2 linked regions of the Verminephrobacter eiseniae EF01-2 genome follow. The main gene of each other region encodes a partner of the protein of the gene in region 2 in a complex. Links are inferred from orthologs where the notes say so. Each region holds a gene or a part of one and is shown on either strand. Other genes may lie near its edges.

Evidence for each region. The genes of interacting proteins can lie anywhere in the genome.
Region 1: the proteins of VEIS_RS23200 (region 2) and pnp are in contact, whole or in part, in a cryo-EM structure (PDB 9QH0), measured with the Escherichia coli proteins. The link is inferred for Verminephrobacter eiseniae EF01-2 from one-to-one orthologs.

Annotation. Positions count from the first base shown.
Region 1 is NC_008786.1:3,164,071-3,167,671, forward strand. The notes cover bases 460-3,430. They hold pnp (polyribonucleotide nucleotidyltransferase), read right to left. Parts: upstream 3,097-3,430; coding sequence 823-3,096; downstream 460-822. Other genes in these bases: VEIS_RS13725 (NAD(P)H-quinone oxidoreductase), read right to left, coding at 460-706; rpsO (30S ribosomal protein S15), read right to left, coding at 3,257-3,430. Also shown: more of VEIS_RS13725, read right to left, coding at 1-459; more of rpsO, read right to left, coding at 3,431-3,523. UniProt on the Escherichia coli protein: Involved in mRNA degradation. Catalyzes the phosphorolysis of single-stranded polyribonucleotides processively in the 3'- to 5'-direction. Also involved, along with RNase II, in tRNA processing.
Region 2 is NC_008786.1:5,285,744-5,290,055, forward strand. What follows is about bases 392-4,073. They hold VEIS_RS23200 (Rne/Rng family ribonuclease), read left to right. Parts: upstream 392-756; coding sequence 757-3,873; downstream 3,874-4,073. Other genes in these bases: yaaA (peroxide stress protein YaaA), read left to right, coding at 3,967-4,073. Outside these bases: VEIS_RS23195 (RluA family pseudouridine synthase), read right to left, coding at 1-154; more of yaaA, read left to right, coding at 4,074-4,312. UniProt on the Escherichia coli protein: Endoribonuclease that plays a central role in RNA processing and decay. Required for the maturation of 5S and 16S rRNAs and the majority of tRNAs. Also involved in the degradation of most mRNAs.

The sequences.
Region 1 (3,601 bases), 2.1 Mb from region 2 along the record:
GGCCATCTTCGGCCAGGCATTCCACCTCCCGCGCCACGTAGTCGCCAGCGACCATGTCGAGCACCACATCCACGCCCCGGCCTGCGGTGATGCGCTTGATTTCGGCGACGAAGTCCTGCGTTTTGTAGTCGATCGCATGCTGCGCGCCGAGCGCCAGACAGGCCGCGCATTTCTCCTGGCTGCCCGCCGTGGCAATGACCGTGGCGCCAAAAGCCCGCGCCAGTTGTATCGCGGCGACGCCGATGCCGCTGCTGCCGCCTTGCACCAGCAGGCTCTCGCCCGCTTGCAGCCGGCCCCGATCGAAGACATTGCTCCACACCGTGAAGAAGGTTTCCGGCAGCGACGCCGCCTGCACATCGCTCAGCCCTTCGGGCACCGGCAGGCATTGCACGACCGGCGCCACGCACCACTGCGCATAGCCCCCGCCGGCCAGCAGCGCGCAGACGCGATCGCCGACCCGGATGCCGGCCTCGGCCAGCGCCGCCGCATCGCCGGACTCGACCACGCCGGCGACTTCCAGCCCCGGAATGTCAGAACTGCCCGGCGGCGGTGCATAGTGCCCGAGCCGCTGCAACACATCGGGCCGGTTGACGCCACTGGCGCGAACACGGATCAGCAACTCTGCCGTGCCCGGTTGCGGCACCGGGCGCTCGGCCAGACCGAGCACCTCGGGGCCGCCAAAGGAGCGTATCTCTACCGCCTGCATGGTGCGCTTCATGGGGGACGATGGGGGTTGTGGGGTGACGACGCAGCCAAGCGATCCTGGCCACCAGCGCATGGTTTGCCCGGCGCCAGTCGCGGCAACATCGATGGCAATGGGGATCAGCCGACGCGCTGCCCGGAGCCGGTATCGGCGGGCGGCGATTGCTGCTGCTGTTGCTCCGATGGCGGATGGCCATGGTCGCGCATCTCACGCCGCGGCTCGCGTTCGGCCAGTGCCGGACGGTCGCTGCCCGGCGCAGGGCGCTCGCTGCCTGTGCCGAAACGGTCGCTGCCCGGGGCAGGGCGTTCGGCCAGCACCTTCATCGACAGCTTGACGCGACCCCTTTCGTCGGCTTCCATCACCTTGACCCGCACGATCTGGCCTTCGCTCAGGTAATCGGACACCCTCTCGACGCGCTCGTGGGCGATCTGGCTGATGTGCAGCAGCCCGTCCTTGCCGGGCAGCAGGTTGATCAGCGCGCCGAAGTCCAGCAGCTTGGTCACCGGGCCTTCGTAGATCTTGCCGATCTCGATCTCGGCGGTGATCTGCTCGATGCGGCGCTTGGCGATGTCGGCCTTGGCGGCGTCGGTCGCGGCGATGGTGATCGTGCCGTCCTCCTCGATGTTGATCTGGCAGCCGGTTTCTTCGGTCAGCGCCCGGATCACGGCGCCGCCCTTGCCGATCACGTCGCGGATTTTCTCGGCGTTGATCTTCATCGTGTACAGCTTGGGCGCAAAGTTCGACACCTCGGTCTTGGCCTGGCCGATGGCTTGCTGCATCTTGCCCAGGATATGCATGCGCGCTTCCTTGGCCTGCGCCAGCGCCACCTGCATGATCTCCCGGGTGATGCCCTGGATCTTGATGTCCATCTGCAATGCCGTGATGCCCGCCGTGGTGCCGGCCACCTTGAAGTCCATGTCCCCGAGGTGATCTTCGTCGCCCAGAATGTCGGTCAGCACCGCAAAGCGGTTGCCATCCTTGATCAGGCCCATTGCGATACCCGCCACATGCGCCTTCATCGGCACGCCCGCGTCCATCAGCGACAGGCAGCCCCCGCAGACCGAGGCCATCGACGAGGAGCCATTGGATTCGGTGATCTCCGAGACCACGCGCATGGTGTAGGGAAACTCCTCCTTGGTCGGCAGCACCGCCACCAGCGCCCGCTTGGCCAGACGGCCATGGCCGATTTCGCGGCGCTTGGTCGAACCCATGCGCCCCACTTCGCCGGTGGCAAAGGGCGGCATGTTGTAGTGCAGCATGAAGCGGTCATCGTACTCGCCGGCCAGCGCGTCGATGCGCTGCGCATCGCGCTCGGTGCCCAGCGTGGCCACCGCCAGGGCCTGGGTTTCGCCGCGCGTGAACAGCGCCGAGCCATGGGCCCGGGGCAGCACGCCGGCGCGGATCTCGATGGGGCGCACGGTGCGCGTGTCACGGCCGTCGATGCGCGGCTCGCCGGCCAGTATCTGGCTGCGCACGATGCCCGCTTCGATGTCGAACAGCAGGCCCTCGGCCTTCACGGTGTCGCATTCGACGCCATCGGCTTGCAACTGCGCCAGCACCGCCGCATAGGCTGCACGGCAAGCCTCGGTGCGGGCCTGCTTGTTGCGAATCTGGTAGGCCGCGCGCAGCTTGTCGTCCGCCAGCGCCGCCACCCGGGCGATCAGCGCCTCATCCCTGGCCGGCGCTTCCCATTGCCACACCGGCTTGCCGGCTGCGTGCACCAACTCGTGGATGGCATCGATCGCCACCTTGCCTTGCTGATGGCCGAACACCACGGCGCCGAGCATGATCTCTTCGGACAATTGCTGCGCCTCGGATTCGACCATCAGCACCGCCGCTTCGGTGCCGGCCACCACCAGATCCAACTGCGAGCTTTTGCGCGCCGTGGGGCCGGGATTGAGCCGGTACTCGCCCTGGATGTAACCCACGCGCGCAGCCCCGATCGGGCCATTGAACGGAATGCCGGAGAGCGCCAGCGCGGCACTGCTGGCGATCAGCGCGGCGATGTCGGCGTCGACCTCGGGGTTCAGCGACAAGGTGTGGATGACCAGATGCACCTCATTGAAAAAGCCCTGCGGGAACAGCGGGCGCAGCGGCCGGTCGATCAGGCGGCTGGTCAGCGTTTCATGCTCGCTGGGCTTGGCTTCGCGCTTGAAGAAACTGCCGGGGATCTTGCCCGCAGCGTAGGTCTTCTCGATGTAGTCCACCGTCAGCGGGAAGAAGTCCTGGCCGGGCTTGATCGAACGGGACGCGACCACGGTGGCCAGCACCACGGTGTCGTCGATGCTCACCAGCACCGCGCCGCTGGCCTGGCGGGCGATTTCGCCGGTCTCCATGACGACGGTCTGGTCACCCCATTGGAAAGTCTTGGTGACTTTATTGAAAATTCCCATTTCAACTCCTGTTTTGAACTACCCGATTGCGCTGTGGCGCCATTCGCCACCCGATGGCGTTCCGGCGAAGGAACGGCACAGGTTCACGCTGCATGTTCTGCATGTGGCTGCGAAGTGAAAAACGCCTGAGCAGGCCCAGGCGTTTTTGCATGTGGTGAGATTATTTGCGCAGCCCCAACTTGGCAATCAGCGCGGTGTAACGGTCTGCGTCCTTTGCCTTGAGGTAATCGAGCAGCTTGCGGCGGCGGCTGACCATGCGCAGCAGGCCACGGCGGCCATGGTGGTCCTTCGCATGGGTCTTGAAGTGCGGCGTCAGTTCGTTGATGCGGGCGGTCAGCAGGGCCACTTGCACTTCGGGGCTGCCGGTATCATTGGCCGCGCGGGCGTTCGCCTTGACGACTTCGGCCTTGATGGAGGATGCGATCATGTCTTTCCTTGGAAGATGGGCCCACCGCTGTACGGGTTGGGCGGGCCTGGCGGTTTTGACTTGCGCCGGCGATCGGAA
Region 2 (4,312 bases):
CATGGGTCTTGGGCACGCCCTTGAGCTGGCGCAGCAAAAAATTGTCGAGCCGCTGGCCTGCGCTGGCGCCGTCGACCTGCACCAGGCGGGCCGCCACAGGACTTGCGGGGACACTGCGGTCGGAGGGCGGTTTGGCCCCTATAATGCGTTTCACCTGCGCGTTTGCTATGTAAGTGGTTGATTTTTCTGGAGTTTAGTCTACGCAACCCTTGCACTGGCGCAGGCCGGTCGATGCCAGCGGGCGTCGTGCGCGCAGATTGCAGGCTCGATGCCTGCGATGGCCTACACGCCGAACGGCGGGCTGACAGATTGAAACACTGATACGGAATCCCCCAAGTTGGCGCCTGCCCTGTCCCGGAGCAGCCGGCCAACGGATCAAAGCGAGCATGTGGTGGTCGATGGCATGGATGGTGACCTTGTGGCAGTGGCTATGGCCCCTGGCTGCTCGCCCGCATCCGGCCCCGGCGGCCTTGCCAGCAGCGCACGCCGCCGCCATCGGCAGCAACACTGCGCCGCTCGCCATCATCCACGCGCCCCTGCCTTTGCCCGCCGCGCCAGCGCTCGGCAGGTGCCGGGCAGCCCCGGTCGTTCCTTTCGCTTTCGTTTTGATGCGTCAGTCCACACATGCCCGGCTCTTGCCGTGCCTGTCATCTGGTTGTTAATGGTTTGAACTGTGGGCAGCAGCCCGCGCAGCCCTGCCCCTTCGTGGCCTGGCTGCACCGCTGCCGCCCGCGACACACAGCAAGGAATCGCATCATGAAGCGGATGCTCATCAACGCCACGCAGCCCGAAGAACGGCGCCTGGCCATCGTCGACGGACAAAAGCTGCTCGACTACGAAATCGAGATCGAGGGGCGCGAACAGCGCAAGGGCAACATCTACAAAGCCGTGGTCACGCGCATCGAGCCTTCGCTGGAAGCCTGTTTCGTCGACTACGGTGAAGACCGCCACGGCTTTTTGCCGTTCAAGGAGATAGCGCGCAGCTACTTCAGCCCCGGCGCCGCGCCCGGCCAGGCGCGCATCAACGAAGTGATCAAGGAGGGCCAGGAACTGCTGGTGCAGATCGAAAAGGAAGAGCGCGGCAACAAGGGCGCGGCGCTGACCACCTTTGTCTCGCTGGCCGGCCGTTATGTGGTGCTGATGCCGAACAACCCCCGTGGCGGCGGCGTTTCGCGCCGCATCGAGGGTGAAGACCGCGCCGAGCTCAAGGAGGCGATGGACCAGCTCGAATACCCCGGCGGCATGAGCATCATCGCGCGCACCGCCGGCATTGGCCGCAGCGCGCCCGAATTGCAGTGGGACCTGAACTACCTGCTCAAATTGTGGAACGCGATCGACGGCGCGGCCCAGAGCGGCAAGGGCGCCTTCCTGATCTACCAGGAATCGAGCCTGGTGATCCGCGCGATCCGCGACTACTTCAACAACGACATCGGCGACATCCTCATCGACACCGACGACATCTACGAGCAGGCGCAGCAGTTCATGGCGCATGTGATGCCCGAGCATGCCGCCCGCGTCAAGCGCTACCGCGACGCGGCCGCGCTGTTCAGCCGCTTTCAGATCGAGCACCAGATCGAATCGGCCTACGCCCGCACCGTGCAACTGCCCTCGGGGGGCGCCATCGTGATCGACCACACCGAAGCGCTGGTGTCGGTGGACGTGAACTCGGCCCGCGCCATCAAGGGCGGCGACATCGAGGACACCGCCACCCGCACCAACCTGGAAGCCGCCGACGAAGTGGCGCGCCAGATGCGCTTGCGCGATTTGGGCGGCCTGATCGTGATCGACTTCATCGACATGGAGGAAAGCAAGAACCGCCGCGAAGTGGAAAACCGCCTGCGCGAGGCATTGCGCCAAGACCGCGCGCGCGTGCAGTTCGGCACCATCAGCAAGTTCGGCCTGATGGAGATGAGCCGCCAGCGCCTGAAGCCCGCGCTCGCCGAGGGCTCGTCCATCCCCTGCCCGCGCTGCGGCGGCTCGGGCCATATCCGCGACACCGAATCTTCGGCGCTGCAAATCCTGCGCATCATCCAGGAAGAATCGATGAAGGACAACACCGCCGCCGTGCACTGCCAGGTGCCGGTGGAAGTGGCCTCGTTCCTGCTCAACGAAAAGCGCACCGAGATCGCCAAGATCGAGTTCAGGCAGCGCGTGAGCGTGCTGATGGTGCCGAACAAGACACTGGAAACCCCGAACTACCGCCTGGAGCGCTTGAAGCACGACGACCCGCGCCTGGACCATATCGAAGCCAGCTACAAGCTCGCCGAAGAAGTGCAAGACCCCACCGCCGTGACACGCCGCTCGCAAGAGCCGACCAACAAGCAGACCCCGGTCATCAAAGGCGTGCTGCCCGACGCCCCGGCCCCGGCCCCAATACCGGCTCCGGCTCCGGCCCCGGCTGCACAATCCCGCCCCGAAAGCGCAGCCTTGCCACCGCCGGGCGGCCAGCGGCCCGCTGCCCCGGCGCCCGTGGCTGGCGCAGCGCAAGAGCCGGGCTTTCTGACCTGGCTCAAGAGCGTGCTCGGCTTTGGCACCGCGCCAGCGCCAACGCCCGCAGCGGCCACGACAGGCCGCAGCGAACCCCGGCGCGATGGCCGCAGCGCCGAAGGCCGTGGCCGCCGTGGCGAGCGCACACCCCGCGATGCCGAGGGCCGCCCATCCCGTGATGCCGAAGGCCGCACACCCCGTGATGCCGACAACCGCGCAGCGCGCAATACCAATACCGCGCGTGACGCCGAAGGCGCAGGCCGCGAAGGCCGGGCGGTCCGTGAAGGCCGCAATGCCCGCGACGGTGGCCGTGGCCGCCGCTCTGCGGTGCCGGATGGCGCGCCACGCCAGCAGACCGCCGACGCCAGCAGTGACGGCAGCGCAGCGCCGGTGGAAGGACTGAACGGCCAGCACATCGGCAACGGCGCGCCGGCCCAACCACAGCGCGGCCCGCGCCACGAGCGTGCTGAGCGTGCTGAGCGTGCTGAGCGTGCTGAGCGCGGCGAGCGTGTCGAAGGCCGTGCCGAGCGCGGCGCTGCCGCGCCAGAAGGCGCCGGCGCCGGCCGTTTTCCCGACACGCTGCCGCTGGCCGCGCTGCCCGATCTGGACCTGAGCAGCAGCCCCGTCACGCTGCACGGAAACGATGTCGACGGCACCGATGGCGGCGCCCCCGGCAGCGAAGACCCGCAGCGCCGCGAGCGCCGTTCGCGTGACCGCTACGGCCGCTACCGGCGCGATCGCCGTGATCGCCATGAGCCAGGCCCGCGCGACGCCGCCACCGACGCCGAGGCCGACGCGCCAGCGCCGATGGATGCCGACCCCGCAGCCGCGCCCGCGCAGGACGAGTCCCCGCGCCGCAGCTACTTCAGCGCCGCCACGCCGGCGCCGGCCAGCGCAGCACCGGTGGCCCCGGTCCCGGCGCCTGACGAGGCCGTGATGGCCGCCCCGGTGACCGCCGTCGCTGCTGCGCCGGCGCTGGCCGAGGCGGACATTGCCGTGCCGGTCGCGCCCATTGCGCCAATTGCGCCAATTGCGCCAATTGCGCCCATTGCGCCGGTTGCGCCAGTGGCTGCCGTCCCGGTCACCCCGGCCACCCCTGCGGCAACCCCGGTCGCGCATACCCTGCCCCGGGTTCAGTCCTTCACGCTGCCCATCGATGAGTTGCAGCAGGTCGCCGCCACCTCGGGCCTGCAATGGGTGAACTCCGACGCCGACAAGATCGCTGCCGTCCAGGCGGCGATTGCCGCTGAGCCTGCGCCGATCCGCGTGCCGCGTGAGCGGATGCCGGTGCCGGAGCCAGACGATGGCCCGCTGGTGCTGGTGGAAACCCGCCGCGACCTGTCGGCGCTCACCCTGCCCTTCGAGGCGCAACCGCCTGCGGCCTGATGCCTGGCCGGTCGTTCTTCCGACAATGGCTCTGCGGCGACCCCGCAGAGCGCTTTACCGATCTGCTGGCCCATCTTTCACCCCCGGCTCCCGATGCTGTTGCTGCTGTCCCCCGCCAAATCGCTGGACTACGCCACGCCCTTGCCTGAAGGCTGGCCGCATTCCACGCCTTGTTTCATCGCGCAGTCCAGCGCGCTGATCGCGTTGCTGCGCAGCCGGTCGCCGCAGCAGATCGCTGCGCTGATGCAGCTGAGCGCGCCGCTGGCGGCGCTCAATGCCGAGCGCTACCAGGCCTGGCAGCCGCGTTGCAGCGCCAGCAACTCGCGCCAGGCGCTGCTGGCTTTCGACGGCGATGTCTACGAGGGCTTGCAGGCGCGCACGCTGAGCGCGCCGGATCTGGACTGGGCGCAGCAGCATCTGGCCATCCTCAGTGGTCTGT